DNA from 3 places in the Glaciecola sp. 2405UD65-10 genome. Region 1 is predicted to be linked to each of the others. Evidence: predicted binding sites of a transcription regulator. Region 1 holds the regulator's gene; each other region holds the start of a gene.

Region 1 (8,056 bases):
TAAACCTGCGATAAGCGTATATTTGCCAAAGCCTGATTCGCCCTTACTAGACTCTATAACTAAGTTTCCCGCTCCCACGGCAATTAAAAACAAGGCCACTGCGCCCACAATGGGCCAAATGCTTTGCTCGGGTACGTAATACTTTTGATATTCTTGCTGAGCCATTTTATTCTCCAGATATCTTAATTCATTGCTACATCAGCGGCTTGCTCGGTGATGTCGTAAAGTGTGTATTGCAAAGTAAAGAAGGTAATGTCTTCAGGCAGTTGTGGGTCAATATAAAATACCATAGGCATAATAGCCTCTTCACCGGCCTTCAAAGGCTGATGCTGAAAACAAAAACACTCTGTTTTATTTAAATATAAAGATGCCGTACCCGGCGATACCGAGGGTACGGCTTGCGCAATAATGTCGCGCTGTGTAGGGTTTCTCACGTAAAAAGCCACTTCGCTCATTTGCCCGGGATGCACATCTACTTTGCGCGTTTGTGCAGTAAACTCCCATGGCATACCCGAATTAGTGCGGGTAATAAAATCTACCGTAATGGTGCGGGTTTCATCAATATCTTGCGGTTTATAAACTGCGGCTTCGGTATTTGTTTTTCCGTTTATGCCGGTTATGTCGCAAAACACATCGTATAGTGGCACCAGCGCATAACCAAAACCAAACATTCCCACTACAACCAGTAATATTTTACTGACTGACTTACCATGCCCGCCCGATTGCGGTGCACGGCTTTGCTCATCATTTTGCTTAGGGGTTTGCTCAGCACTCATGTAGCATCTTCCGCCCTATTTAATTACTGGAGGTGTATCAAATGTATGATACGGCGCAGGCGATGGAATTTCCCACTCCAAGCCCTCAGCCCCTTCCCAAACTAGGCTTGTTACCGGTTCACCTTGCTTACGGCAGGCTTTTATCAATAACGCTAAGAATATAAGCTGTGACAGTCCAAAGGCAAAGCCACCCACTGATATCCACTTATTGAAGTCAGCAAATTGCAGGGCGTAATCGGGAATTCTTCGCGGCATACCCGCTAAGCCTACAAAATGCATAGGGAAGAACAATACATTTACCGACACTAATGAGCACCAAAAATGCCATTTAGCTAGGGTGATATCAAACATCTTACCGGTCCATTTAGGTAACCAGTAATACACCGCCGCCATAATTGAGAATACCGCGCCGGTTACGAGTACATAATGAAAATGTGCTACCACAAAATAGGTATCATGATATTGAAAATCTACTGGCGTAATGGCTAGCATTAAGCCTGACAACCCACCAATGGTAAATAGCACAATAAATGCGATAGCAAACAGCATGGGTACCTCAAAACTTAGCGAACCGCGCCACATTGTGGCCACCCAGTTGAACACTTTCACCCCAGTGGGAACAGATATAATCATAGTGGCAAACATAAAGAACATTTCTGCGGCCACGGGCATTCCCGTGGTGAACATATGATGCGCCCACACAACAAATGACAAACCTGCAATTGAAGCGGTGGCATAAACCATTGAGGCATATCCAAAAAGCTTCTTGCGCGAGAACGTAGGCACAATTGCCGATATAATTCCAAAGGCAGGCAATATCATGATGTAAACTTCAGGATGGCCAAAGAACCAGAATATATGCTGGAACATGACTGGGTCACCGCCGCCGGCAGCGTCAAAGAAGCTTGTGCCAAAGAATTTATCAGTAAGCACCATGGTAACTGCCGCAGCAAGCACTGGCATTACAGCTATAAGTAAAAATGCAGTGATCAACCATGTCCATACAAACAAAGGCATTTTCATAAATGTCATGCCGGGGGCACGCATGTTGAAAATGGTCACAATCACGTTAATAGCCCCCATAATTGAGCTTATACCCATTATGTGAACTGAAAACACAAACAAGGCAGTGCTATCACCACTATAAGTGGTTGAAAGCGGGGCATAGAATGTCCAACCGAAGGCAGGGCCGCCGCCTTCCATAAATAATGACGCTAATAAAATCAAGAAAGCAAATGGCAGTATCCAAAAGCTCCAGTTATTCATGCGCGGCAAGGCCATATCTGGCGCGCCTATCATCATAGGCACCAACCAGTTAGCTAAGCCTGTAAAGGCGGGCATTACGGCACCAAAAACCATAATTAAGCCGTGCACGGTCGTCATTTGGTTAAAGAAGTTAGGCTCTACAATTTGTAGTCCAGGTTGAAAAAGTTCGGCGCGAATTACCATAGCCATAGCACCGCCCACTAAAAACATGATAAAGGCGAACCACAAATACAAAGTACCAATGTCTTTGTGGTTGGTAGTGAACAACCAGCGTGTTATCCCTTTTGGAATATGGTGCTCATGCTCATGATGGTCGCCTTCAGAAATAGGATCCGTGGTATTGGTAGTGGTTGTCATAATTTACTTATCCCCATTCATAATTGCGTTTACATCTTTAGCCTGCACCATATCACCGGTATTATTACCCCAAGCGTTTCGCTCGTAAGTAACTACAGCCGCAATTTCAGACATAGTTAACTGTTTTGAAAACGACGCCATTGAAGTACCGCTCTTACCGTTTACGACTATATCAATGTGCCCTGGAATATCTTCGGTAGCCATTTGCGAACCTTTCAATGCCGGGAAAACACCCGGTAAACCTTCACCGTTAGGCATATGACAAGCCGCACATACGCCGTCATAAATGCGTTTACCGTTTGTCATTAGCTCATCCATGCTCATGTTCATAGCCAATAAGCGCTGCTCTTCTTCGCGCGCTTTTTGCGCAATGGCTTCTTGCTCTGCTATCCACGCTTCATATTCAGCAGGCTCTTTTGCAATAACTACCACGGGCATAAAACCATGATCTTTGCCGCAAAGTTCAGCGCACTGTCCGCGATATATACCGGGCTCGTTTACATTCGTCCACGCTTCGTTAATAAAACCGGGGTTAGCATCTTTTTTAACGGCAAAGTCAGGCACCCACCACGAATGAATAACGTCATCTGAGGTAATTAAGAATCTGACTTTTTTTCCAGTAGGAATCACTAAGGGGCGGTCTACTTCTAGCAGGTAATTTTCGGTTTTTTCGAATTTGTTTTGTATTTGCTTTTGCTGGGTGGCCATTACTGAATAAAATTCAAGGTCATTATCCCTGTATTTGTAATGCCATTTCCACTGGGAACCGGTTACCAAAATGGTTACATCTGGCTTACTTACGTCTTCCATATCAAGCAAGGTTTTAGCCGCAGGCACTGCCATACCAACTAAAATTAGAAAAGGCACCACTGTCCATGCAATTTCCACTTTCACGTTTTCATGAAAATTCGCTGGCTTTGCCCCTTTAGATTTTCTATGGGCGATCATGGAATAAAACATTACACCAAAAACTAATACGGCAATTACCACGCAAATGAAAAACATTAGCATGTGTAAATCATACACTTGATGAGAGATGTCAGTTACACCCGGACGCAAGTTCAAATCTGAACGGCCACTGCTAGCAACATTTTCTGCAAAAGCACTCGTCGAGAAAATGCTAGGTAGTAGAAAAGAAAGGAAAGGTCTGAGCTTCACACTAATACTCCCACTATGTGTACAAAAAACAGATGCATATAGCAAAGCCACACATCCATATTGCAGACAAAAGATTAAATTAAAGTAACGCAAATGTTTATATTTTGTAAAAACACGATCAATAATCAAACAATTTTCGCCGCTAGTCTAGTGTTTTTTATAATTTTTATTCAGTATTTGCTTTATTAATAAGCGAATTGCGTAGGGGAATTAAAAAAGGGCGCTTAGAAATAAGCGCCCTATGGGATGATTTTTCACAAACTAATTGTTAACCAAACAGTTTTTTAGATTATAAATCGCCGTGATCGCGAATAACGCCTACAGCTAAACCTTCAACGGTAAAGAATTGCGAGGCTAGATCAACTCGAATTGGCTCGAATTCTTCATTCTCAGCATGCAATAAAATTTCACTGCCTTTACGCTCGAAACGCTTAACCGTAACATCTTCATCAACTCGCGCTACCACTACTTGACCGTTATTCACTTGATCCGTTTTATGAACCGCCAGCAAATCACCATCCATTATGCCAATGTCTTTCATACTCATTCCGCGTACGCGCAACAAGTAATCAGCCTGGGGGTGGAACATGGTAGGGTCACACTTAAATCTATTTTCAATGTGCTCTTGAGCTAATATGGGTTCACCCGCGGCTACTTGGCCTATTAAGGGCAAGCCATCTTCTACCTCATCTTCTAAATCAACGTTAAGTTTTATACCGCGGCTTGTGCCCGGCAAAATTTCAATAACGCCTTTTTTAGCCAAGGCTTTTAAATGCTCTTCTGCAGCATTTGCAGATTTAAAACCAAGTTGGCGCGCAATTTCTGCTCGCGTAGGGGGCATACCCGTATCAATCATAGTAGTTTTTATGAGATCAAGTACTTCTTGTTGCCTAGGGGTTAGTGGACGCATACACAGCCTGTTCATCTATACAGTTAAACCCAGTATAACTTTTAATAAGCTATTAGCAACTTTATTTTACGTTTATCAGCTAGATATGAACATTTTTATAGCTTGAAGTGGTCTTACTAGCGGGGAATGTTATGTTTTGATACAACTTTACAGTGCATCTGCAGCCTTAGTTCGTGATAACATTGTAATCTCAATAAATATTCCATTTTCCAACATTATCATTTTTATACTACTGGAGATTTTATGAAAGCGATTGTAAACTTTTTACGATCATTGCTTGCTAAGCCTATTGGATGGCTAGTTTCGGTTAAAAGTATTCCCAACGATTTAACAAAAGAGCTGGGCATTGACCCATCAAAGCCTATTGTATATTTGCTGCAAACAAAATCGTTCACCGATTCTATTGCCCTAGAAAAATCAACAACATTCCTAAACTTGCCTTCGCCTAAAACCATGCTAAAGCTTGAAGGTGAGCAATACGAACGTAGCTATTATTTAAATCGTCCGCAAAGTATTATTACTCGGCAAATAAAACCAACCACAATTGAAGATAACTTCACGCAAATGTTTCATTTTCAGCGTGAGCACCAAGACGTTGACGTCCAGCTTGTTCCTGTTTTCATATCATGGGGGCGTTCAGCAGGAAAAGAGCGTTCAGGGTTTGCGCAGTTAATTGCAATTAAAGCCTCGCCTAACTGGCTACGTAAAGCCATGATTGTTTTGTTCTTTGGGCGTGATAATTTTGTAACCTACTCAAAGCCTGTTTCCACTAAAGAAATGGCGGCGTTAAAAGGAAGCGATCAACAAATAGCCCATAAGTTAATACGTGTGGCACGTACCCATTTTCAGCGCAAGCAACAAACTTTAAGCGGCCCAACGTTGTTAGAAAGGGCTAGCTTGTATAATTCTATTTTAGGTGCAAGCTCGGTTAAACAAGCCATAGAAGACGAGGCAAAACACAAAAAGGTTCACCCCACAAAGGCACGCGCAAAAGCCCAAAGGTATGCCAAAGAGATTGCCGCTGATTACCGTGAAGGCTTAATTAGAATTGGTGACCGCGTACTTAGCCGGGTATGGAACAAAATTTACGATGGCATAGATGTAGGGCATGCCGACCGCGTGCGAGAGCTTGCCGCAAACGGCCATGAAATTATTTATGTGCCTTGCCACCGAAGCCATATGGATTACTTACTATTAACTTATGTAATTTATCATGAAGGTTTAGTAACCCCCCATATTGCTGCTGGTATTAATTTGAATTTCTGGCCTGCAGGGCCAATTTTTAGGCGCTGCGGAGCGTTCTTTTTGCGCCGAAGCTTTGCCGGAAACAAATTGTACTCAAGCGTATTCCGTGAATATTTAGAGCTACTATTTAATAAAGGCTATTCGGTTAAATACTTCCCCGAAGGTGGGCGCAGCCGCACTGGCCGCCTGCTTCCGCCTAAAACGGGTATGCTAGCGATGACCATTCAAGCCTTCACTAAAGGGGTTAAGCGCCCTGTGTCTATTGTTCCCGTTTACATAGGGTATGAGCATGTAATGGAAGTGAAAAGCTACATGAAAGAGCTCAAAGGCAAATCAAAGAAAAAAGAATCACCAACACAGGTATTCTCAGCTATACGAAAACTCAAAAACTACGGCCATGGATATGTAAACTTTGGTGAGCCACTTTCACTTAATAACTTTCTAGACCAAGAAGTACCTGACTGGCGTGAGCACGTTACCGATGATGATAAAAAGCCTAAATGGTTAACTCCAACGGTGAATAGCCTTGCCAACAACATTATGACGCGCATAAATAACAATGCTGCGCTTAATGGCACTGCCTTGCTCGCCTTTATTTTGTTGTCATCAAAAACTCACATTATGAGTAAAGATGAATTAATCAAAGCCGTAAAAGACTACTTGGCTTTGTTTGAAGCGAACCCCTATAGTTCAGACGCCACTTTCCCAAGCAACAGTGCTCAAGACATTGTTGATAGAACCTTAGCCTTAAATCGCTTTGAGCAAACTCAAGACGCTTACGGCCAAATGGTATCACCTAAAAAAGACAATGCCATTCTACTGACCTTTTATCGCAATAACATAATGCATATGTTTGCGGTACCAAGCTTAGTAATGGCGCTCATATTCGCCCACGGCAAGCTAAATAAAACCAGTATATTGGCCTCGATTGAACAACTTTACCCCATGCTTAAACGCGAATTTTTCATGAGTTTTACAAGTGAAACCTTATTAGCGTATGTAAGTAATTTACTAGACTACCTAGTAAATTCCGGCATGTTAATTCAAGAGGGTGATCAATACAGTAGCGCACCACCAAGCTCTAATGAATTTCATAGCGCTTGGTTGTTAAGCCGAAGCATGCAAGAAACGTGGCAGCGATACGCGGTAGTGCTTCGCGTACTTGAAACAGAACAAACCATTGGCCGCGCTCAGCTTGAAAGGCAGTCAACAGCGGTAGCAGAGCGTTTGTCTATATTGTTTGGTATGCATTCGCCCGAGTTTTACGATAAAAACGTGCTAGCTACATTTGTAAACGCATTAAAAGAGAACCACTTAATAACCAGCAATGAAGATGGAAGCTTAAGCGTATCCACGCAAAGTTTGGATTTAAAAGATACTATAATGCCGTTAGTATGGCCTGAAATAGCCCAGCACTTAGAGCGAATTTAGAAAAAGAAAAACAGAGTAAGCAGTTGCTTACTCTGATGATAGGAAGAAGTTGTAAGCAGGATCATCAAGATGTTCCTGCACTTCAAAATCAAGTTTATCAAGATAGTCTTGAAAACTGGCTCGCTGTTCGCTTTGAATTTCAAAGCCGGCTAATACTAAACCCTGCGCTGCACCATGGTTTCTATAATGAAACATAGTGATATTCCAGCTTTCACCCAAGGTATCTAAAAAGTGCATGAGTGCACCCGGATATTCTGGGAACGAAAAGCTAAATATACTTTCTTCAATTGGCGTTTGCGGACGGCCGCCTACCATGTGGCGAACATGTAGTTTTGCTAGTTCATTCTGAGACAAGTCAGAATAATCATAGCCATGCTCACTTAACTTAGCCATAAGCGCATCAAACTCTGCTTTACCGTGTTTTAGTTTTACGCCAACAAATATATGCGCTTGCTTATTATTGCTATAACGATAATTAAATTCGGTAATCACTATGCCGCCTAGCAAACGGCAAAAGGCTTTAAACGCGCCTTTATTCTCAGGAATATTAACCGCAAAAACCGCTTCTTTTTGTTCACCCAATTCGCAGCGTTCTGACACATAACGAAGCGTGTGAAAATTGATATTCGCGCCGCACAAAATCCCCGTTAAACGTTTGCCTTTAATATCATGTTCGCGGCAATATTTGCGAATAGCTGCAACAGATAGCGCGCCGGCAGGCTCTGCAATTACGCGTGTATCATCAAAAATATCTTTAATGCCGGTGCAAATTTCATCGTTACTAACGGTAATTACATCGTCTAAATAACGTTGGCAAATTCTAAAGGGTTCAGTGCCTATGGTTTTTACCGCTACGCCATCAGCAAATATACCCACTTGCGGCAAGGTAACCGGGCCGCCTGCGTCTAATGCC
Region 2 (8,056 bases), 990 kb from region 1:
TCGCTTCACTAATGTTAAAAGGCAGAGTGTGTTCGAAAGGCTGAATATTACCATTGTTTCAAGCTTCGCTCTAGCAACAAGATAAGATTGTACAAATGAAAAAGCCCTCACTTTGCGAAAAAGTAAGGGCTTTGTAGGACCGTATTAATTACTGACCTTTAATTTCGCTTCTGCCTTTATAAGCAATTTTACCTTCTAACTCGCCTTCAATACGAAGCAGTTGGTTGTACTTAGCAACGCGATCAGAGCGGCATAAAGAACCTGTTTTAATTTGTCCTGCCGCTGTACCTACTGCTAAATCAGCAATCGTGGCATCTTCTGTTTCGCCAGAGCGGTGAGAAATAACAACAGTAAAGCCAGCTGCTTTTGCCATTTTAATTGCATTTAAGGTTTCGGTTAATGAACCAATTTGGTTAAATTTGATTAGGATGCTGTTACCAACACCGTTATCAATGCCGCGCTTAAGAATTTTAGTATTGGTTACGAATAAGTCATCACCTACTAATTGCGCTTTATCACCTAAAATTTTAGTTAAGTAAGCCCAACCGTCCCAATCACTTTCGTCTAAACCATCTTCAATAGATGCAATGGGGTATTGTGCTGTTAAGTCAGCTAAGTAATCACTAAATCCATTTGAATCAAATGATTTATCTTCGCCGCTTAATACGTACTTACCGTCTTTGTAAAATTCAGATGCCGCACAATCAAGCGCTAGTGTTACGTCATCATTCATTTTGTAACCGGCACTTTCTACTGCTTGTACGATTACTGAAAGTGCTTCAGCATTTGATGTTAAGTTTGGCGCAAAACCACCTTCATCACCAACGGCTGTGTTCAAACCTTTTGCATTAAGTACTTTTTTCAAGCTGTGGAAAATTTCAGCACCCATACGTAGCGCTTCTGAAAAGTTCTTAGCGCCTACTGGCTGTACCATAAATTCTTGAATATCAACGTTGTTGTCAGCGTGTTCGCCGCCGTTAATGATGTTCATCATAGGTACAGGCATAGAATATTCACCTGGCGTGCCATTTATGTCGGCAATGTGAGCATACAAAGGCTTACCTACACTAATTGCTTGAGCTTTAGCTACGGCTAAAGACACAGCCAATATAGCGTTAGCACCAAGCACTTCTTTATTTTCTGTGCCATCTAGGTCAATCATTACTTGATCTACATTCGCTTGGTCTTGCGCTTCTAAACCAATTACTGCACCGGCTATTTTATCGTTAATCGCACTCACTGCTTTTAGTACGCCTTTGCCTAAATAACGCGCTTTGTCACCGTCTCGCAATTCTAGTGCTTCGCGTGAACCGGTTGATGCTCCTGATGGCGCGGCTGCGCGTCCCATGGCACCACATTCTAAATACACGTCAGCTTCTACGGTAGGGTTACCTCTAGAATCTAATATTTCACGTCCAACAATTCGGCTAATCTTGGCCATTGGTTTTCCTTCTACTTATAAAATAAATTAGTGGTTTTCTTTCTTATACACGCCTGCAGCAGCTATAAAATCTGTAAACAGGGGGTGGCCGTCACGCGGTGTAGAATTAAATTCTGGGTGAAATTGGCCGGCTACAAAAAACGGATGGTCTTGTAATTCAATTACTTCAACCAAGCGCTTATCGGTAGATAACCCACTTACTTTTAACCCTGCTTTTTCTATCTTGTCGCGCAAATTATTATTTACTTCGTATCTATGACGATGACGTTCGTGTATTTCCGTTGCGCCGTATGCCTCAGCGACTTTTGAACCAGATAGTAAATGACATAATTGACTACCAAGACGCATAGTACCACCTAAATCGGTAGAAACATCTCGGATCTCTTTACTGCCATCGGCATCTAACCATTCTGTGATTAGGCCAACTACAGGAAATTCAGTGTGTGGGTCAAACTCAGTACTGTTCGCATTTTCCATTCCGGCTACGTTACGCGCAAATTCAATATAGGCCACTTGCATTCCTAAGCATATCCCTAAATAAGGAACATCGTTCTCGCGCGCATATTTAGCTGCGGCAATTTTACCTTCAATGCCGCGCTCACCAAATCCGCCAGGCACTAATATGGCATCTAGGTTATTTAGTATGTGCGAACCTTTTGTTTCAACATCTTGGGAATCTACGTAGCAAATATTGACCGTTAAACGATTTTTTAAGCCAGCATGTTTTAAGGCTTCGTTTACCGATTTATAGGCATCGGGTAATTCAACATATTTACCAATCATGCCTACGTTAATTTCACCTACAGGGTTTGATTCAGAATAGAGAACTTGCTCCCACTCGGTTAAATCAGCTTCAGGACAATCAAAACCAAAGCGTTTTACCACTAGCTCGTCCATGCCTTGTGCTTTTAAAGCCGCCGGAATACGATATATGCTATCAGCATCGCGTAAAGATATAACTGCTTTTTCATTTACATTGGTAAATAATGCAATTTTACTGCGCTCATTTGCAGGTAATGGGACTTCTGAGCGGCATACGAGTATGTCAGGCTGAATTCCCACTGAACGTAATTCTTTTACTGAATGTTGAGTTGGCTTTGTTTTTACCTCACCAGACGCGGCTAAAAATGGCACAAGTGTTAGGTGCATAAACATTGTGTGCTCACGGCCTAGTTCAGTTCCTAGTTGGCGTATTGCTTCAATAAAAGGTTGGGATTCAATATCACCTACGGTGCCGCCAATTTCAACAATGGCTACATCGAAACCTTCGGCTCCGGCAACAACGCGGCGCTTAATTTCATTCGTAATATGAGGGATTACCTGAATAGTTGCGCCTAAATAGTCCCCGCGGCGTTCACGTTTAATCACTTCCTCGTAAACACGGCCGGTAGTGAAATTGTTACGCTTACTCATGCGGGTGCGTATAAAGCGCTCGTAGTGACCTAAATCTAGATCTGTTTCAGCGCCGTCATCGGTAACAAATACTTCACCGTGCTGAATTGGGCTCATGGTGCCTGGGTCTACGTTGATATAAGGGTCTAGTTTAAGCATGGTTACGTTTAAACCACGCGCTTCTAAAATTGCAGCTAACGATGCAGCAGCAATGCCTTTTCCTAGTGATGAAACAACGCCACCGGTGACGAAAATATAATTTGTCATCTTGTTCCTAGCATTCAGAGTTAGTTTGACGTACATGAAAATGATTAGTACAACTGCTCATTAAAGGCCATAAATGATGCCGTTTATTGAGAAGTAAGCGCACTAATTTTAACACTATATTCAATGCACAAATAAGGCGGCAAGAATACCGCCTTTGTTGGAAGAATATTATACCTAGTTTTACCCTGTTGAGTAAATCTAAAAATCACCTGAGCGATCAATTTGCTGTTTCAGTTGATAAAGAACCGCTTGTGCTTCGCGAGGCGTTAGTGCGTCTAAATCAATAGCATTGATAGCTTGTTCCAACCAATGAGGACCGGGCAAGTCCATACTTAGTTGCTCACTTTTGGCTGATTGCGCATCTTCATTGTGTGGATTATTTTCATAGGAAGACTGTGTGGCGAGTGTTTCTAGCTGCGCCATCTTTTGCTTAGCCAAATGTATGATTGGCTGTGGTACACCAGCTAACTTAGCAACTTGCAAACCAAAGCTACCGCTAGCGGCACCTTTTTCCAGTTTATGCATAAACTTAATATCATCGTTATGTTCAAGCACCGTTAGATGCACGTTTTCGACTGAATTAAACTGCTCAGAAAGCTCGGTCAATTCTGCATAATGCGTGGCGAACAAGGTGAAACAAAGCGTTTTTTCTGCTAATTGCTGTGCACAAGCCCATGCTAAAGACAAGCCGTCATAGGTGCTGGTACCTCGGCCTATCTCATCCATAAGCACTAAACTATTGGAAGTCGCATTGTGCATGATGTTGGCGGTTTCGGTCATTTCTACCATGAAGGTTGATCTTCCCGATGCTAAATCATCGGCAGCTCCTATTCGCGTAAATATTTGATCAATAGGACCTATTGTAGCGCTGGTTGCTGGGACAAAACTGCCAATGTAACTTAGTATCACGATCAGTGCCGTTTGGCGCATATACGTTGATTTTCCGCCCATGTTTGGACCCGTTATCATTAACATGCGCAGTTTTGAATCTAAGTATAAAGGGTTTGCAATAAAGGGAGACTTCATTACTTGCTCAACCACTAAATGCCGGCCGTTTTCAAGTTTAAGTTTACTGTTGCTGCTTAAAGTGGGCTGGCAGAGGTCTAAATTTTGCGCGCGTTCGCAAAAACAATTGAGTACATCAAGCTTGGCAATGTATGAAGCGCTTAGCATTAAGTCATTTAGCACAGGCATAATAATATCAAATAACTCATCAAAGAGTTTCTTTTCAAGCGCAAGCGCACGGCCTTGGCTACTTAGCACTTTATCTTCATGCTCTTTGAGTTCTGGAATAATGTAGCGTTCGTTGTTCTTTAGTGTTTGCCTTCTTATATAGTGAGCTGGCACCTGCTGAGAATTAGCTCGGCTAACTTCAATGTAAAAGCCATGCACTTTGTTATAATTGACCTTTAATGTTGCTATTCCGGTAAGTTCACGCTCACGCTGCTCTAATTGGCGAAGAAAGTCAGTGGCACCATCTGCTAAGTCTCTTAATTCATCTAACTCTTCACTATAACCTGGCTTAATAACACCGCCATCACGCAGCACTACCGGCGGGTTATCAATAATCGCGGTTAATAATAAATCGTTAAGCTCATCATATTGGCGGATATTGTTTTGAAAAATGCGGATATCGCCTTTGAAATCAACGTTTTCTGAATCTTGATATATCTCTTCTAATATACATTGAAGTGCGGGGAGGGTGTTAAGCGCAAGAGATAAACGTGCGAAATCTCGAGGGCGAGCACTTCTCAGCGCAACTCGTCCTAATATTCGTTCTAAATCCCCAATCGACTTTAAACACTCGCCTATATTGTTGTTATCGTAATTTAACAGTGCGTTGATGATGTTGTGACGATGGTTAATTTCTGCGGCTTGCCTACTAGGGGCATGCAAGTATCGTTGCAGCAGCCGTGAACCCATGCTGGTTAAGGTTGTGTCTATTGCGCTGAGTAAGGTATTTTCGCGCCCACCACGTAAATTCTTAGTAAGTTCTAAGTTTTGCTGTGTTGCCGCATCCATTAATAAATGGTTATGAGCGGTATCTTGAGATATACAATTAATATGGCTTAAGGTGGTGCGCTGAGTTTCATTTAAGTATTGCAGTATACAGCCAGCGCTTTGAATGCCTAATGCGTTTGAATCAATGCCAAATCCATCTAAATTAATGGTAGAGAATTGCTGATTTAACTTAGTGAGCGCAGTTTCTTTATCAAAATCCCAAATAGGGCGTTTTTGCTTACCTGAATATGGCGTCAGTAAATGCATAAACGAGCAATTCTCTGGATAGAGTAGTTCGCTAGGGCGAATGCGTGAAAGAGCTGCGCTAAGGGCTTGCTCTGTTGCACAGTCAATAATAGCGAAACGACCAGATGACAATTCAATATAAGCTAATCCAAAAGCTTCTTTTTGTTTATAAACGCCCGCTAATATGGCTTCATTTCGCTCATCAAGCAATGCTTCATCGGTTACGGTACCAGGCGTAACTATACGAACAACCTTTCTTTCAACAGGGCCTTTTGAAGTGGCGGGATCACCAATTTGTTCGCAAATAGCCACTGATTGGCCCATTTTGACTAATTTTGCCAAATAGTTTTCTGCAGCATGGTAGGGCACGCCAGCCATTGGAATAGGCTCGTCATTACTTTTACCGCGAGCGGTTAAAGATATATTCAGTAGCGCGGCTGCGTTTTTTGCATCATCAAAAAATAATTCGTAAAAATCCCCCATTCTATAAAACAAAAGGATATTTGGATGCTCAGCTTTAATGGCGAGGTATTGCGCCATCATTGGTGTGTGTGTGGGTTTTTTAGACATAGTGTAAAAGTTATTTTTCTTATGGTGTTAAGCGGTAAAACCGAATAAACGTTGATTTAGTGAGCACGTCTTTAGTTGCGCTATATTTGCATGTATTCTATTGGAATTAAGCCCAACTAAAAAGACGTATTCGTGATTAACTTTTCTAGTGACCGTAAGTTCCTACTTTCAAAACAACTTGGCGATATCTTATTAGCGCATCAGCTCACTGTGACTACTGTTGAGTCGTGTACGGGTGGTGGTGTGGCGCATGCCATTACACATGTGCCGGGTTCTTCGCAGTGGTTTAATAAAGCGTGGGTTACTTATTCTAACGATGCTAAGCACACTGAAGTTGGCGTTCGCCCAGATACCTTAATGTCATTTGGCGCAGTTTCTGAAGAAGTGGTCACTGAAATGGCGCAAGGGGCTCGCAAAAAAAGCACGGCTGATTTGGCTCTAAGCATTAGTGGCATAGCTGGGCCTACAGGCGGTACCGATACCAAACCGGTGGGCTTAGTTTGGTTCGCGGTGGCCACTAAAACAAAAACAATAACCTGCTTTCGCAGATTTTCAGGTGATCGCGAGCTAGTGCGTGAACAAGCTATTGCAGTTGGTTTAGAAAAACTGATCGAATGTGCAAGTTATTAATATAGCGATACTTTGTTAGTCTTTATATTCGCGATTTATACTGTATGAAGCATTAAGTACAAGCCCTCAAATAAAAGTATTCGAACGTTTTATAGTGGTTTAAAGTTATATTAATCAGTAGCTTAAAATTATTTTAAAATAAATGATTGCAACTGTATTGTTATACAGTATACTTGCGATATAAATGATTACATGCTCTTGTTTAATACGCTTAAATAAAGTTTGTAGTGAAATCTTATTTTCTAGCAATAACGTAGTCAGTACGTCAATTAAAAGGATATCTGTTGTGAGTGATAAAAAGAATCAAGCACTAAATGCCGCATTAGGTCAAATTGAAAAGCAATTTGGTAAAGGCGCAATTATGCGTTTAGGTGATAACCAAGCAATGGATATCGAATCTATTTCTACAGGTTCATTAAGTATAGACATTGCTTTAGGCATAGGGGGTTTACCTTGCGGCCGAGTAGTTGAAATTTATGGCCCAGAATCGTCGGGTAAAACTACCTTAACGTTACAAGTTATTGCAGAAGCACAAAAGAAAGGTAAAACTTGTGCTTTCGTTGATGCAGAGCATGCTCTGGACCCAGTTTATGCTGAAAAACTAGGTGTAAACATTAATGACTTGTTGGTATCACAACCTGATACCGGTGAACAAGCGCTTGAAATTTGTGACATGCTGGTACGTTCTGCAGCAGTAGATGTAGTTATTGTGGATTCAGTAGCCGCATTAACCCCGAAAGCCGAAATAGAAGGTGACATGGGTGACTCGCATGTTGGTTTGCAGGCACGTTTAATGTCGCAAGCATTGCGTAAACTTACTGGTAACATCAAACGTTCAAATACTTTGGTTATATTCATTAACCAGATTCGTATGAAAATTGGCGTAATGTTTGGCAACCCAGAAACAACTACAGGTGGTAACGCACTTAAATTCTACTCTTCTGTTCGTTTAGATATTCGCCGCATTGGTGCGATTAAAGATGGCGATGAAGTAGTCGGTAATGAAACCCGAGTAAAAGTGGTTAAAAATAAAGTGGCGCCACCGTTCAAACAAGCTGAATTCCAAATTATGTACGGTGAAGGGATTAGCAAAGAAGCGGAGCTAATTGACTTAGGTGTTAAGCTCAAGTTTGTTGAAAAAGCAGGTGCTTGGTATAGCTACAGCGGTAATAGAATAGGCCAAGGTAAGGCAAACGTTGTTAAGTATTTAAAAGAACATACTGAAATGGCGGCTGAAATTGAATCACGTATACGCAACGAACTTTTACTAAGTAAAACAGTTAAGCCTGAAGGCGAAGAAGAAGCGCCTGTAGAAGCGTAATCTAATGTAGCTTTTTTTAGCTATCAAAGTTTTTAATTTGTAGCACTGCTATTGTTTAGCGTTAGCGCCTTTTCAATAGCCTTCCCTTTATTTAGGGAATACCCGCATCTAGCAATAGATGCGGTTTTTTTGTTTAAGGCGCTGAAACTGTAGATGCGAAGTGAACAATATGAGCCCACTTTTGTCTC
Region 3 (8,056 bases), 230 kb from region 1:
TAGAAGATGAAGTTCACGCCACGCTAAAACATATGTAAACAGAGCAGCCCAAGCTACCCTGTTTGAACACTAAGCATACATGAAATGCTTGGCTTATCTCTTTTTGTTTTCATAACCCGAATGGAGCTGAACATCAATTGCGTTTAACACCTCCGAACGACTAATAGAACCTATTAACACACCTGATTCATCAAGCACTGGATATACTTTTGGCTTCTCTTTAATCATCATTTGTGCAAGTTCAATAATAGAATCGTTACCTTGAACTGATAACACTGGCGTTTTCATAATATCTTCAACACGAGCTACTTGTTCTCGGTAATAACTTGAGGTAATCATTTGGCTTAAGCAATCTTGTTCTGACAAAAATCCAATGAGTTCATTTTGCGAATTTACTACAGGCCCTCCCGTTTGCTTACTAAGTAATAAACGCTCTACGGCTTCTGCCACCGGCATACTCGGTAACAATTTTACAGCGCGACGATTCATATAGTCTTGAACTTTCAATGATTCCATTGTTTCTCCTCAATAGAGTACCGTGTTGTTGAGGGTGTAATTAGTCAAAAACACCTTGCTCCACAGCTTAGTCTATTTTTTGTTCATATTCACCACTTATTCAAACAAACAACTAAGCAAATAGTGGTATCTATTTGCCTGTAAAGTAATACGCTGAAAATGATTATTAGGCAAACGTCGCGCTAGTTAATTGTAAACACACGAACAGAACGCCATAACTTTATCTTGCAAATGAACTGAACTAAGTTTAAAACTGATAGTTTATGTAAGCCATTTTGGAGTCAACTATTTGCTTAAAATACAAAGAGTCATCATTCTAGGATTCTGCTTCTTAATATTTGCCTGTGGCGGCGGGGGAAGCGGCGACACAAATACAGTTGAGCTTCCTCAATCACCTGATCCTGATGTATTGCATACCCTAAGTGGCACACCTGCTACGTCAGTAAACGAAGATGAAGAATATGCTTTCCAAGTTACCGTCAACAACAGTGACAACGACCCTCTTACCTTTAGTTTAGATAACGCGCCATCTTGGCTTAGTATTTCAAATACGGGTTTGGTAAGTGGGATGGCAAACACCGATGCCGATACAGGCATATTTGCTGACATTGTGATTTCAGCCACCGATAACAAGCAAAATACCGTATCGCTGCCCGCTTTCACTCTCAGTGTTTATGCGGTTAATGACACTGCGATCATCACGCTCGAAAACAGCTCTTTTTCAGCTGATGGAAGAAGCACTTTTACTATACCTTATACAATAGAAGATGAAGAAAATAGCGCGTCTATAAGCTTAGAAGGCTTGGAAAACTTTATTAGTTACACTGTTTTACAAACCGAAATAGAAATTACCGTAGCCGATATCAATGAAGTCATTAGCGACACAATAACCATGGTTGCGGGTAATGGCGCTGATGCCTCAAGAGCAAGTATAGAATTACAGCTATATCCAATGAATGCCTCTGGTTTAGGGCGAACGATAAAAGGCAAGCGTGAGGGTAGCGGTGTTCACTTGCTAATTTTAGGAGATGGATATCAAGAAACTGAGCTAAGTACCTACGAAGCTGACGCATTTAAATTTATTGATATTTTATATTCAGACCCTGATATAAGCGAGCACTTGTCTGTATGGAATGTACATGTGGTAAACATGCCATCGAATGATTCGGGCATAGATGATACTTATAATACAGACACCGCAGACACTGTATTTAATAGTGGCTATAACTGCCAAAATATTCAGCGTTTAATTTGCGCTAATACCAGTACTGTCTTTGCAACTTTAGCTGATGAATATCCTTGGGCAGGCGAAGTGGTATTAATTGTAAACAGTGAGCAATATGGTGGCAGCGGTGGTGCTATATCGATTTACAATAGAACCTCTCCAGAAATAGCATTACACGAAATGGGCCACTCATTCGCAAGCCTTGCAGATGAATACGTTGATAGCCAGTTAGCCGATGATAGGGCTCAATCGTATGTACAAGGCAGATATGCGAATGTGTCGAATTCGAACGATCCCCTCGACGCGCCATGGGCGCATTGGATAGATGATCTTGAAAATTATCCTAGTGCTGCAGGCGAAACAGGAGTAGGGGTATTTGAAGGCTCGTATTACAACGCAACAGGCTTTTATCGCCCGCAATATGATTCAAGAATGCGTAGTAATAACGCTAATTTTGGCCCGGTTAACGCAGAACAATGGCTGCTTAATACTTATGCCGGTGCCGGCGGCGCAATTAATGAAGTATCGCCTGAGTCTGCCACTATTAATTTAACCAGCGGTGAATCTATAAGCTTAAGCGCTGTACCCACTTTTAATGTCCATGTTCAAAACATCTCATGGTTTTTAAATGGAGATGCCTTAAATAATGAGGCAGGCAATGAATCTATATCGCTTACACTCGCGCAAGGAACACATTCTGTAGTGGTAAGCCTAAATGATGCCACAGGCAAAATCCGAACTTCTGATTATTCCTACATACACGAGGAATCATTTGAGTGGACAATAACCGTTGATTAAATTAGAGTACTTTATGAAATTACAGGCTTTTCCTCTTAAGGCGTTAAGTACACTTCTTTTGCTTTGTGCTTTCACTAGTAAAGCCGATACTTTGTTGGTAGTAGAGTTTGAAGGCAACCACCATGTAATCACTAAAAAAGTAGAAGTACTTAGTGCATTGAGTAAAAACAAACAACAATTAAAAACAAGCTTGCAGCAACGAAGTACATTAAGTAGCACTGCAACCGCCTCAATCATCGGGTTTGCCGATTCACAAGCATTTGAGCTTGCAGTGCCAAATATACTTACGGTATATGCGCCCTTAAGTGAGGGCCAAGGACACACAGCCGCTCAGCTACAATCGGGGGCATACCGCCTTAGATTACCTACAGATAAGCTTGATATAGAGAGCCTAAGCCTTGTTATACGTTCAGGTAATGATAACGGCAAAGTACAAAAAACAATAAAATTAAGCAACGCTTTGTAATAACGAGAACACTGTAGCTAATTGGCCTGAGGATTTACTTATCACAATAGTGGTAAATAGGTAACTCAAGCATAGGCTCTAAAGTACATTGCTTAAATCTAGTTTGTATTGACTTGCCAACACAGGCTTTAGAATAGTGAGAGAATCAGGATATAGCACTAAATCTACGTTATTAGGCTTAATGTAGTGTTTTCCAATAGCCGAATAAAAAACTTTCACCTGGGGCTGAGTGGGTTTGTTTACGTTATTTTTTAAAACCACTGCAATGCGTTTATTTGATAGCATCACCAAGCTGCCAACCGGATATACACCTAAAGCACGAATAAACTGTAGTACTAACTTTTGATCATAACCATTAGCGGGCGTGCTTAAATGCTTTAGTGCCGATGTGGGTGTTATGGCATCTTTATAAACACGTTGGGTGGTTAAGGCATCATAGCAGTCAATCATAGCTAATATGCGGCTCCACTTACTTATTTTGGAGCCTGAATATGCACTTGGATATCCTGAGCCATCTAGCCGTTCATGATGCTGTTCTACCGCTAACATCATTTCGCTATCTAGTCGAAGTGGTTTTAAAATATCAAGGGAATGACGCACATGCGATTGCATAATACTACGCTCGTCAATATTTAAGGCACCGGGCTTTTTAAGTAGCGTAGCGGGTAACTTTAGCATGCCTATATCATACACATATCCAAGCAAACTCATGCGCTTGCAGTCATGCTCTGACATGCCTAATTGCTTCGCAAAATAACATGCTAATACCGACACACGCATTGAATGCTTAGAAATGTACTCATCACTTTCCATAAGCATGGAAACAATTAATAAGGCGTTTGGGTTGCGAGTTAAAGAGATATAAATATCGCTTACCAATTCACTCGCATGCAATACGTTAATTCCAAGGCCTTGCTTTAGCTCACGTACGAATGCTTTGTGCAACACTTTACTTTGTTTAACAAGTTTTGAGGCGTGTGCTAACTCTATTGATAGCTCATTGTGTTTTATTTTGTTGAAGGCTTCTTGCTTGTTGTGCTGTAAAAGCTGCTTTTTATCATTTAACTTTTGTAAAGTGTCATTTGATTTTAGCTTAGCTCGTTCAACATATACGGATATCACCCCATTTGAACTGAGTTGATCAATAAGAGTTAAGTGGCTAACTGTGCCTTTACTTTTTACCACGAGTTTACCTGCTTGCTTAGCAATACCGTGCACTACCATGCCAAGTTTTAGGTCACCTACCAGTACAGTTTCAAGTTCAGTTACAGCCATTTTTTTATTTAATAATATGCCCATCTTATAGGTATCGGCATTTATAAAATTCTCTGTAAAAAAAAAGGCCGGCTTAATGCCGACCTTGCTGTTTATTCATTTTTGTAGCTAGGTAAATTCAATTATGATTTTTTCAACCAAGCTGAACACCAACCCTTAGCGTTTACTACTTTACCTGGGAATATTGCGCAAGGACGCCATTCTGCGCCGGCTTCACCTTGTACGTACATACAATTTGCACAATTTGAACCCTCTACGGTTGAAGAGTGAGTGTATTTAAGTGCAACTGCAGTAGCATCTTCAGGAGATACTTTTTCTTGTGCACTCGCTTTTAGCGCAACACCGCCAAGTGTTAAACCAATTAAACTAGTGCCTGACAATTTTAAAAAATTACGACGGTTAACTGTTTTCATAACGCTTTCCTTTTTTACATAATGCAAATGATAATAATTCTTTTTTACTGCCTGTTTAAAACAACAAAGGCTTGCCATCATGAACGATATGCAAGCCTTTGTTATTATGCCAACCTAGCTCTTATGGAGTCAGGTACCACTGTGGGGCAACAAAAATATGTTTTGTAATGCTTATACTGTGTATCAAGCTATTTGGATTGTAAAGATTTAAAATTCAAGTTATTGATCTATGTTAATAAAACTGAACACTTTTTTAACTCTTTGTGCCTGAAGAAGCGGATACTGGCACAACACTTGGTTCAATATCGCTTTTTGCGTAGCTAAATCGCGCCAGTCTTTTTGTACTGTGGTAGCTATCTAAACCTGAGACCGCAACTGAACCAGAAGATTCAATATCAAGGTAACCATCTTCAAGTAAATGTTCATCATGGAATATCACCTCAACAATCTTGCCAATTAACATTTCGGTTTTATTGAGTTCAATTAGCGAAATTTGTTCTAATTCTAGTCCTATTTTAACAAATGATTCTGCCACGTAGGGTGCTGCAATTTTGCTCGATGGCTGCGCAGTTAGGCCAACTGCATCAAATTCACTTATATCACTGCCAAACCGCGCTGAACAATGGTGAGCCTGTTTAACAAAACTATGGTGCACATGATTAATAGTATACACGCCGGTTTGTTTAATGTTCTCAAGGGTATCGCGTACAACCGTGTGCGGCCGCATTATCATGCCCATTAAAGGTGGGCTGGCGCCAATGTGAAAAGCAGAACTTATAGTTGCCAAATTATGTACGCCGTGGGTGCTTTGCGTACCCACTAAATTTGCGCTCTTAAAGCCCGACAAGCTATTGACAAAATTAGCACGTACACGCTGTGGCAGCGCCTTAATATCATGCTCACTGAAGACTTTTTTAGCCATTACTCGTCATCTCTTTTCGCCACAATTTTAATGCCAAATTCAGAATCATAAACAGTGACCTCAATAGGTGAACAACATATTTGGCAATCCACAATTTGTTGTTGATTAAAATCGTTCACTTCGTCAACCTCAATATCGTTAATTGTCATACAGTAGGGGCACTCAAATCTTTCGGCTCTTGATAAGCTCATCCAATATAAGTCCTTCTTATAATGTAAAACTAAGTATACGAGCTAAGTATCAAAGTGGATTGATTCATTTACTGCAAATACTCATCAAACATGTGCAAATTTATCGCAAGCACTGTATATTAACACAGTGTTCGTTCATTTAAGATATTAATATGCCTCGCAAAACGTTGCCTACTTTTTATTATCACAGCCATTTTTTGGAGTTTTTAGAGTTTGTGCGCGGCCCAAGTGCCCACTTGCTCAACCAAGATCAAAAAGCGTTTTTATCTTTATTTGATACTTTAGATACCTTGTGCCAGTGCACCTTAGTTCGCTTACTTAACCGCAAAGGCCGCGTGGTTAAAATTGCGAGTTTAGTATTTGCAGAAATTCCTAGTATTGAACAAGAGCTTAATAAGCTAGCGCAACATGGGCTAGTAAGCGCCTTACAAACAAACCATCACTCTGATTTTATTGCTGCCTTAACAAAGGCGGAGTTATTTGATTTATACACTGAATGCGCTGATGCAAACATGCCTGCTATTAAGAAAAGCATTGCAAAACCTGCCTTGCTTGAAAGCTGCGCTAAGCTTAACCGTGAACACGTAGTGGCTAGTGTGCTTGCACAGCAGTATGTAGTGACACAATGCGAGCATCACATTGCTTATTTCTTGTTTCTTTACTTTGGCCACAACAAAGGTTTGTTAAACCAATTTTCAATGCGTGATTTAGGGCTTATGAGAACCCGCGATGAACAAGCGCAAATGCAATCAAGGTTCAGTGATTACGAAAGCGCATTTAGCAGCTTTAGCTTACAAAGTATTGCGCAAGCGCTTAAAAACCAATGCTTTAATAGTATTGCGGATATAGAGCAATTTTCACTCGCTTTACCAACAGCCCACGGCGAGCAAGCGCAGTCGTACTTAGATAAAATCAACTTCTTACTGGCTAAACTTATGCTTAACTTTGATGCCAATAAAGCGCTTAATATAGCCGCAGGAGTTAATTCGGCGATAGCGCAGGAGTTTTGGTGCCGCCAAGCCTATAAGCTTGGCTTAAAAAGTGACGTACAGGAAAAGCTTGAAGCAATCATTAATGACCCATTATCAGAACACATATTGCAGTTTGCTGAAGATTTCCTAGCGCGCAAGTACAAACAAAAGCGCACCAGTGTATTGACCGATATGCTGCGCGAAAATAACCGCCATTTAAGTATTGATGAAACCTACAAAGGTGCGGTTGAAAGCGGTGTTGTAGCTTACTACAAAGCGCGTAACATTGAAGCATGGCGCACCGAAAATACACTATGGAATAACCTATTTGGTTTAGTGTTTTGGCATGAACTATTTAATTTAGAGGGTTTGGGTTTAGCCACACCTTTTGATCATCTTCCCTTATGTATAAAGCAGCAAAACTTTATGTCCCTTGCTGAAAATGAAATTCAAACAAGGCTGGCCGCTTTCGATACAAGCAACGCTTTGTATTTACATTTAACCAAAAGTGCAGCAGCACATTTTGGGAAAAGCCAGGGTATAGTGCGCTGGCATCCATCTATGCTTGAAAAGCTGCAGATTTTAGTGACCCATGCACCGCTTGAAGGTTTAAAAAAGCAGCTTTTACTTATGTGCAGTAACTACAAACTTTATAACGATGGCTACCCTGACATAATGGTGCTTGAAAATAATAAACTGCGCTTTGAAGAAATAAAGGGCACCGGAGACAGTTTAAGGCGCAATCAACTCGCCCAAATTCAGGCGCTTAAACAACATGGCTTTGATGTGGGTATTACTACGGTGGAGTACCAAGTAGATCCCATGCAAGCCTATGCAGTAGTTGACATCGAAACCACCGGTGGACGTGCGGGAAATCATAAAATAACCGAAATAGGCATTGTTAAAATGGTTAACGGTGAAGTTGTAGACCAATGGCAGAGCTTACTTAACCCCCAGCGACGCATTCCTGGCATGATCACTCGCTTAACAGGCATAAGCGATGACATGGTTGCCGATGCGCCTTTGTTTATTGATATAGCCGATGAGCTTGAGCAGTTTACAGAAGATTGCGTTTTTGTAGCACACAATGTGAATTTTGATTATGGCTTTATACGTGAAGAATTTGCTCGAATAAACCGCCATTACAAACGCCCTAAACTATGTACCGTACAAACTATGCGGCAGCACTATAAAGGCCTTGCTAGCTATTCATTAGCTAACTTAAGCAAACACTTTAATATTAACATGCAGCAGCATCACAGGGCTTTATCAGACGCTA

What was found. The regulator LexA, encoded in region 1, represses DNA repair genes until DNA is damaged. The targets are predictions, from matches to a motif close to TACTGTATNNNNATACAGTA.
Region 2: the regulator LexA is predicted to act here: its motif matches at 6,698-6,717, upstream of recA (recombinase RecA).
Region 3: the regulator LexA is predicted to act here: its motif matches at 5,917-5,936, upstream of ACOI22_RS11260 (exonuclease domain-containing protein).

Annotation. Positions count from the first base shown of each region.
Region 1 is NZ_JBMEUF010000001.1:2,318,121-2,326,176, forward strand. Features, by position in the region: gene ACOI22_RS10370 (cytochrome c oxidase subunit 3) at 1-165, opposite strand, end outside; gene ACOI22_RS10375 (cytochrome c oxidase assembly protein) at 183-776, opposite strand; gene ctaD (cytochrome c oxidase subunit I) at 792-2,399, opposite strand; gene coxB (cytochrome c oxidase subunit II) at 2,403-3,518, opposite strand; gene lexA (transcriptional repressor LexA) at 3,847-4,467, opposite strand; gene plsB (glycerol-3-phosphate 1-O-acyltransferase PlsB) at 4,711-7,143, shown strand; gene ilvA (threonine ammonia-lyase, biosynthetic) at 7,171-8,056, opposite strand, start outside.
Region 2 is NZ_JBMEUF010000001.1:1,325,046-1,333,101, reverse strand. Features, by position in the region: gene eno (phosphopyruvate hydratase) at 149-1,441, opposite strand; gene ACOI22_RS06115 (CTP synthase) at 1,469-3,100, opposite strand; gene mutS (DNA mismatch repair protein MutS) at 3,299-5,890, opposite strand; gene ACOI22_RS06105 (CinA family protein) at 6,050-6,547, shown strand; gene recA (recombinase RecA) at 6,834-7,868, shown strand.
Region 3 is NZ_JBMEUF010000001.1:2,543,659-2,551,714, forward strand. Features, by position in the region: gene ACOI22_RS11225 (CBS domain-containing protein) at 94-516, opposite strand; gene ACOI22_RS11230 (M64 family metallopeptidase) at 806-2,539, shown strand; gene ACOI22_RS11235 (hypothetical protein) at 2,553-3,005, shown strand; gene ACOI22_RS11240 (HD-GYP domain-containing protein) at 3,084-4,280, opposite strand; gene ACOI22_RS11245 (high-potential iron-sulfur protein) at 4,403-4,693, opposite strand; gene ACOI22_RS11250 (flavin reductase family protein) at 4,947-5,615, opposite strand; gene ACOI22_RS11255 (CPXCG motif-containing cysteine-rich protein) at 5,615-5,806, opposite strand; gene ACOI22_RS11260 (exonuclease domain-containing protein) at 5,959-8,056, shown strand, end outside.